2 regions of the Clostridium ljungdahlii DSM 13528 genome follow, and region 1 is predicted to be linked to the other one. Evidence: riboswitches for the same ligand, from Rfam matches in the RefSeq annotation. Region 1 holds a riboswitch; the other holds the start of a gene.

Region 1 (4,001 bases):
TTTAACAGAGGATTTAGGAGGAAATGCTACTACTACTGTATTTACTAAAGCTATTATAGAGAAAATTGAAAATTGTAATTAAGTATACTTAATTTTTTTAGTTGAAAGTTGATAGTGGATAATTGTCAACTTTCAACTATTTAAAATCATACATAGGGCTGACATACTAATTAATTAGTAGTCAGCCCATTATTTATGGGTTAAAATAATATAAAAATTATGGGAGTCAAATTAAATTAATTTATCAAGCTTTTGCAAGAGCCTGATCCAAATCGTATATAATGTCATCAATATTTTCCACACCTATTGAAAGCCTTATAAGGTCTGGAGTAACTCCAGCAGCTTTTTGTTGTTCTTCATTTAACTCTGCATGAGTTGTACTTGCAGGGTGAATTACTAATGATTTTGCATCTGCTACATTTGCAAGTAAGGAGAACAATTTAACGCTGTTTATAAATTTCTTTCCTGCTTCAGATCCACCTTTTATTCCAAAGGTAAATATTGAACCTGCCCCTTTTGGAAGGTATTTCTTAGCTAATTCTTTGTATGGACTTCCATCAAGTTCAGGATAGTTTACCCATGCAACTTTTGGATGTTTACTTAAAAATTCAACTACTTTTCGTGTATTTTCTACATGTCTCTCTACTCTAAGAGAAAGTGATTCAAGTCCAAGTAAGAAATAAAAAGCACTTTGTGGACTTAGTGTTGCGCCTGTGTTTCTTAAAAGTTGTACTCTGGCTTTTGTAGCAAAAGCTGTAGGTCCAAGATCTGCATATACAAGCCCATTATAGCTTTCATCAGGTGTTGTAAAGTCAGGAAATTTTCCGCTTGCTGCCCAGTCAAATTTTCCACCATCTACTATAATTCCGCCTAAAGTAGTCCCGTGACCACCTATAAATTTAGTTGCAGAATGAACAACTACGTCTGCACCATATTCTATAGGTCTTACTAGATAAGGAGTTCCAAAAGTATTATCTATAATAAGAGGAATTTTGTTTTCATGGGCTATGTTTGCTACAGCTTCTATATCCAAAACATTGATTCTAGGGTTACCTATTGTTTCTGCATAAACTGCTTTAGTTTTATCTGTAATAGCTTTTCTGATGTTTTCAGGGTCATCGGGATCTACAAAAGTTACATCAATTCCTAACTTTTTCAAGGTTACTGAAAACAATTCATAAGTTCCACCATAAAGTGTGCTAGCTGCAACTATATTGTCTCCTGCACTTGCTACATTTAATACAGCGTAAAGTATTGCTGCAAGTCCGGAAGATGTAGCAAGGCCTGCGCTGCCGCCTTCAAGGGCTGCTACTCTTTGTTCAAATACGTCTTCTGTTGGGTTCATTATTCTGGCATAAACATTTCCTGGTTTTTTAAGCTGGAAAAAGTCTGCGGCTTCATCGGCATCTTTAAATACAAAGGATGTAGTCTGGTAAATTGGAACTGCTCTTGCACCTGTAGTTGGGTCAGGCACCTGGCCTGCATGTACTTGTAATGTTTCAAATCCTAATTTTCTTTCTTCACTCATTTTTTCGTCCTCCTAATACCTTTTAATATTTTGAGCGAAACTTCTATAACCTGGCAGAATAAAAAAATCTTCTTGTAAGATAAGTTACAAGAAGATTCTATCTTCATGCTTCTCATCTTTCAGGTTAACACCTGCTGGAATTAGCACCGTTGAATGAAAATGATCATTCAGGTTGCCGGGCATCATAGGGCCAGTCCCTCTGCCACTCTGGATAAGAAGTTCCGTATTCGATTGAGAAAATCATACCAGACATAGATAAGGTTTGTCAATAGAAAAATAAAAAAATATTTAGAAAATTTTATCTGATGGCTACCTACTGTAATACTCCCACGCGCTCTGTGAAAGCGACTATCATCAAATCAAAGATTTGAGATATCTGCTTTTCCCACTAAGTAAGATTCATTGATATTACGAATTATAGTAAAATAGTCATGTAAATAGTATTGACAATTGATAGTTAAAGTATTAATATTAAAGCACTTTTATCACGAGAGGTGGAGGGACTGGCCCAGTGAAACCCAACAACCGGCACTAAAGTGCATCGGTGCTAATTCCTGCAGAATAAAACGAATTCTGAAAGATAAGGAAAGTTGATTTTGTCAAATTTAAAGCTGCTTTTCTGATTGAAGGGCAGCTTTTTTAGTTAATAGTTAAAAATGAAAAATTAATAGTTAGTGAGCGAAAGCTGAGTAAATAAATATTAATTCTAAATAATATTATTGTATATTTATACAATATTAAATAATTTAGATGTATTGTATAAAATTTGTTTAAAGTTTAAAATTTTATACAAGAAGTAATGGATTAAATAATTTGAACATGAAACTTGTATTTGAAAAAGGAGTGCAGCAAATGTTATTTAAAGATTTATTAAATAAGTTTAGTAACAAATTTGTTTTTTTTGATGGAGCTATGGGAACCATGCTTCAAAGAGCAGGACTTAAAGTAGGTGAACTTCCAGAAACATTAAATATAACAAATTCAGAGATTATAAGAAAAGTACATAGGGAATATTTAAACGCAGGATCAGATATCATAATAACAAATACTTTTGGTGCTAATGAACTTAAGTATAGTTCTTCTGATTATACAATAAAAGATGTAATTACAGCTGGAGTAAAAATTGCAAAGGAAGAGGCAAAGGATAAATTAGTAGCACTTGATATAGGACCTACAGGACAAGTTATGGAGCCTACAGGAAGTTTAAGTTTTGAATCTGCATATGAATTATTTAAAAGTCAAGTAATTATAGGGGAAAAAGCGGGAGCAGATATAATTCTAATAGAAACTATGTCTGATTTGTACGAAGCAAAGGCAGCTATTCTTGCGGCAAAAGAAAATAGTTCTCTTCCAATATTTTGTACAATGACTTTCCAGCAGGATGGAAGAACTCTAATGGGAACAGATCCAAAAACTATGGTATTTGTGCTTGAATCGTTGGGGGTGGATGCCCTTGGAGTGAATTGTTCCTTGGGACCGGGAGAATTGCAAGATATTGTAGATGAAATCTTAAAGTATTCTTCTATACCCGTTATAGTTCAGCCTAATGCAGGACTCCCAAAGTATGATGGCGAAAATACGATTTATGATATAACTTCAGATGAATTTGCAGAAAATGTAGTGATTATGGCAAAAAAAGGAGTTAGGTTTTTTGGAGGATGTTGTGGAACAAGTCCTGAATTTATAAAAACTATGGTAAAAAGTTTGAAAAATATAGTACCTTTAGATATAAAAGAAAAAAATTATACCACAGTGTGTTCAGCCAGGGATACTGTGTTCCTAGGTAATAGGATAAAATTTATAGGGGAGAGAATTAATCCTACAGGTAGAGATATTTATAAGAAAGAGCTTAAGGAAGGAAAGGTAAATTTTATACAGAAAGAAGCAGTGAAGCAAAAAGAAGAAGGAGCACATATACTTGGGCTTAATGTAGGACTACCTGAGATTAATGAAGTTCAAACTATGAAAGAAGCAGTAAAAGCAATACAAAAAGTAGTACAATTACCTATAGATATAGACAGTCCAAATCCTAAAGTGTTAGAGGCTGGAGTTAGAGTTTATAACGGTAAACCTATAATAAATTCAGTAAATGGTAGAAAAAAGTGCATGGAAGAAGTATTTCCAATAGTAAAGAAGTATGGAGGCTGTGTTATAGCCTTAACTATAGACGAAAATGGAATACCTGATACTGCAGAGGGTAGGGTAAAGATTGCAGAAAAGATAATCAAAACTGCCGAAAACTATGGAATCAAGAGAAAGGATATAATAGTTGATTGTCTTACGCTAACTGCATCTGCTCAACAAAAGGAAGTGCTTGAGACAATAAAGGCCATAAAGATTCTAAAGGAACAATTTGGAGTAAAGACTACTCTTGGTGTAAGTAATATATCCTATGGACTACCTAGAAGATGTATATTAAATAGAACTTTTCTTGCACTTGCTCTTCAGGCAGGACTTGACTTGCCAATAATAA
Region 2 (4,001 bases), 480 kb from region 1:
AGGTTATCTATAGGCATATACGTATTTCCCAAGCTGCAAAACTTATTCACCAAATACCTTATTCCACTTTGTATCCTAAATGGAGAATTATTCTCTATTCCAAGGCTTCTTGCTATCTTATCTGCCGTTTTAAAACCTATACCACTTATTTCTTCTGTAAGGGTATATGGATTTTCTTTCACAATACTTATAGAATCTGCTCCAAATTTTTTATGTATTTTAACACACTGACTAGGAGTTATTCCATAAGTTTGCAGAAATATCATTATATTTCTCACTTCATTTTGTTTAGAATAGGATTCCTCTATTAAAGCTATTTTTTTTGCTCCTATACCTTCTATTTCTTTTAATCTTCCTATGTTATTATCCAATATTTGAAGGGTATTTTCACCAAACTTCTCTACTATTTTCTTTGCTGTTACTGGACCTATGCCCGATATTATTCCAGAGGCCAAATATCTCTCTATGCCAATAGTAGTACTAGGTATTATCTCTTCAGAAGCCTGAACCTTAAATTGATTCCCAAACTGAGGATGAAGAACCCATTCCCCTACAGCCTTCAAATTTTGTCCTTCAATTATATTAGGTATACATCCTACTATAGTTACTTCATCTTTATTTTCTCTTATTTTAGCAACTACATACCCATTATCTTTATTTTGAAATATTATACTTTCTACAATTCCTTGTAATTCTTGCATAGAATCTCTCCTACCCTTATTTGCAAACAAAATCATATATTTATAAATAATTATACCACATTAAACTTTGTCTTAATCCACCATACTAAAAAAGCTCTATATCATTTTACAATATAGAGCTTTTCATTATTTACATATATTTTTTTATTTCTTCAACCTTATCTAGCCTTTCCCAAGGTACATCAATATCAGTTCTTCCAAAATGTCCATAAGCCGCAACTTGCCTGTATATAGGTCTTCTAAGATTTAAATCTTTTATTATAGCAGCTGGTCTCAGATCAAATACCTTGTTTACTATATCTACTATTTTTTCTTCCGGTATATTTCCTGTACCAAAAGTATCTACAGTTATAGATACAGGCTTTGCTACACCAATGGCATAAGCAAGTTGTATTTCCAACTTATCTGCAATACCTGCAGCTACTAAATTTTTTGCTACCCATCTTGCAGCATAAGCAGCAGATCTATCAACCTTGGTTGGGTCTTTACCAGAAAAAGCACCGCCGCCATGTCTTCCATAACCACCATAGGTATCTACTATTATCTTTCTTCCTGTAAGTCCAGAATCTCCCTGGGGACCTCCAACAACAAATCTTCCTGTTGGATTTATGAAATACTTAGTTTTATAATCTAAAAACTCTCGTGGTACAACAGGTCTTATTACATTGTTTATTATATCTGTTTCAATTTGTTTTCTAGTTACCATTTCATCATGCTGAGTAGATACTACTATGGTATCAACTCTAACTGGCTTATTGTCTTCATATTCTATAGTAACTTGAGTTTTTCCATCCGGTCTTAGATAATCTAAAACTTTATCTTTTCTAACCTGTGCTAATCTCTTTGCAAGTTTGTGAGCAAGACTTATTGGCATAGGCATATATTCTGGAGTTTCATTTGTAGCAAATCCGAACATCATACCCTGATCTCCAGCACCTATAGCTTCTATGGCCTCCATTTCGCCTTCCTTAGCTTCTAAAGCTTTATCGACTCCCATAGCTATATCAGATGATTGTTCATCAATTGAACTTATTACTGAACAAGTCTGGCAGTCAAATCCATATTTAGCTCTAGTATATCCTATTTCTCTTACAGTATTTCTAACTATTTTTGAAATGTCAATATAACAATTGGTTGATATCTCACCCATAACCAAAACCATACCTGTAGTAGTTGCAGTTTCACACGCTACTCTTCCATAAGGATCTTGTTCCAGTATGGCATCTAAGATAGCATCTGAAATCTGATCACACATTTTATCTGGATGGCCTTCTGTAACTGATTCAGATGTAAATAGTTTTCTCATTTTCTATACCTCCCATGTAAAAATATACTTTTCTTACAATAAGTGAATTAATTCTATTGCATTAAATGCTAATTTAAATCCTATATTCACAATATAAACTGAAATACCTAAAGTGGCATATCAATTAAAAAAACCTCTTCGATAAGAAGAGGTTAAATAACTTAACTACTCTCTTATCTTGCAGAATACTGCAGGAATTGGCACCTTGGTGATTTTCACTGGTTGCCGGGTTTCATAGGGCCTTGTTCCCTCCGCCTCTCTTGATAAGAGCTATAATATAATTTTTTGATTTATTAAGATTATAAAATTTTTATAAAATAAAAAACACCTAAAAGTGCCTTTATATTTATGGTGGAGGAAGATGGATTCGAACCATCGAAGTCACTGACAACAGATTTACAGTCTGCCCCCTTTGGCCACTCGGGAATTCCTCCGCATTTGGTGCTGGCAGTAGGAATCGAACCCACGACCTACTGATTACAAGTCAGTTGCTCTACCTGCTGAGCCATGCCAGCTTATTCTATTATTATTCTAAATGGTGGGCACAATAGGGCTCGAACCTATGACCCTCTGCTTGTAAGGCAGATGCTCTCCCAGCTGAGCTATGCGCCCTTATATTTATGGTGGAGGAAGATGGATTCGAACCATCGAAGTCACTGACAACAGATTTACAGTCTGCCCCCTTTGGCCACTCGGGAATTCCTCCATGTTTGGTGCTGGCAGTAGGAATCGAACCCACGACCTACTGATTACAAGTCAGTTGCTCTACCTGCTGAGCCATGCCAGCTTATTTTATTACCCTACGCTCTTTAAAACAAGAACGTACTCAACGTAAATTAGTATACAGTTTTATTAACTTATTATCAAATTTAATATATGATTAAATTTTAATATTATATATATCTTTCTCCATATTTCTCTATATTTCTTTCAAAATCATATTCACTTAATTTAACTTTAATAATTTGTATAAACTCATCATATAAATTATATATAGTGTTCTTCACAAGTACATACATAAAAGAAGGTGAATATATTGAATAAAGCAAAAACTAATTATAAAGATCCCTTAGCATATTACAAGCTTGCCTATTTTTTAAAAAATTACATTAATAACGATACCATAATTGTATGCATTGGTACAGATAGATATATAGGGGACTGTCTGGGTCCCTTAGTAGGTACACTTTTAAAGTGCAAACATTTTCCTCTACCTGTCTACGGTACAATCTCAGATCCTATACATGCTTTAAACATTGAAAGCAAACTGAATAAAATAAATTTACTTCACCCGCATAAAAACATTATAGGAATAGATGCTTGCTTAGGTGATCTAGAAACTATAGGCGATATTCAAGTAAGAGACTTTCCAGTTCATCCTGGCAAAGGTGTAGGGAAATCTCTCCCGGATGTAGGGAATTCCTCAATAATAGGTATAGTTGATTCAAATAGCAGTGAAGATTTATTTAATAATTCCAGCAGCAATATACGTCTTAATTTAGTTTTAAGTATGGCTGAAGTAATACTTTATTCATTAATTCATTCATATTATTTATATTACAACAACATATTTATTGATATTTAACTATGTCTAACATTTTAGTGTATATAAGAAAATTAAAATCTAACTTATTAAAAAATACATAATACTAAATAAGTTAGATTTTTTCTTTGTTTTAATCTATTAACGTTATATCATCGCCGCTAAAAACTACTTCCATTTTGTCTAAATATTCAAGTACTTTACCTGTACCCAGTGCTACACATGATACTGGTTCTTCTGCAACATAAACAGGTACGTTAGTTACTTTTTGTATTAAATTACTCAATCCATTTAAAAGTGCACCTCCACCAGTCATAAAAATACCTTTATCAGCTATATCAGCTGATAATTCTGGTGGTGTTTTTTCCAGTACTGCACGAGTTGTATCTGCTATAGAATTTACAGTTTCTTTTAGTGCTATTCTCATTTCCGCAGAAGATACCGTTATATT

Evidence for each region. Region 1 has a riboswitch for S-adenosylmethionine ahead of CLJU_RS03265 (O-acetylhomoserine aminocarboxypropyltransferase/cysteine synthase family protein). Riboswitches for the same ligand answer to the same signal wherever they lie in the genome.
Region 2: linked by a shared signal. The riboswitch ahead of metK (methionine adenosyltransferase) and the one ahead of CLJU_RS03265 (O-acetylhomoserine aminocarboxypropyltransferase/cysteine synthase family protein) in region 1 are both predicted to bind S-adenosylmethionine.

The regions. Positions count from the first base shown of each region.
Region 1 is NC_014328.1:730,938-734,938, forward strand. It holds gene CLJU_RS03260 (isocitrate/isopropylmalate dehydrogenase family protein) at 1-82, shown strand, start outside; gene CLJU_RS03265 (O-acetylhomoserine aminocarboxypropyltransferase/cysteine synthase family protein) at 245-1,528, opposite strand; SAM riboswitch class I at 1,638-1,746, opposite strand; SAM riboswitch class I at 2,008-2,115, shown strand; gene CLJU_RS03270 (homocysteine S-methyltransferase family protein) at 2,381-4,001, shown strand, end outside.
Region 2 is NC_014328.1:255,496-259,496, reverse strand. It holds gene recD2 (SF1B family DNA helicase RecD2) at 1-701, opposite strand, end outside; gene metK (methionine adenosyltransferase) at 832-2,007, opposite strand; SAM riboswitch class I at 2,178-2,277, opposite strand; tRNA gene CLJU_RS01255 (tRNA-Tyr) at 2,357-2,441, opposite strand; tRNA gene CLJU_RS01250 (tRNA-Thr) at 2,447-2,522, opposite strand; tRNA gene CLJU_RS01245 (tRNA-Val) at 2,544-2,619, opposite strand; tRNA gene CLJU_RS01240 (tRNA-Tyr) at 2,629-2,713, opposite strand; tRNA gene CLJU_RS01235 (tRNA-Thr) at 2,719-2,794, opposite strand; gene yyaC (spore protease YyaC) at 3,044-3,592, shown strand; gene mreB (rod shape-determining protein) at 3,684-4,001, opposite strand, start outside.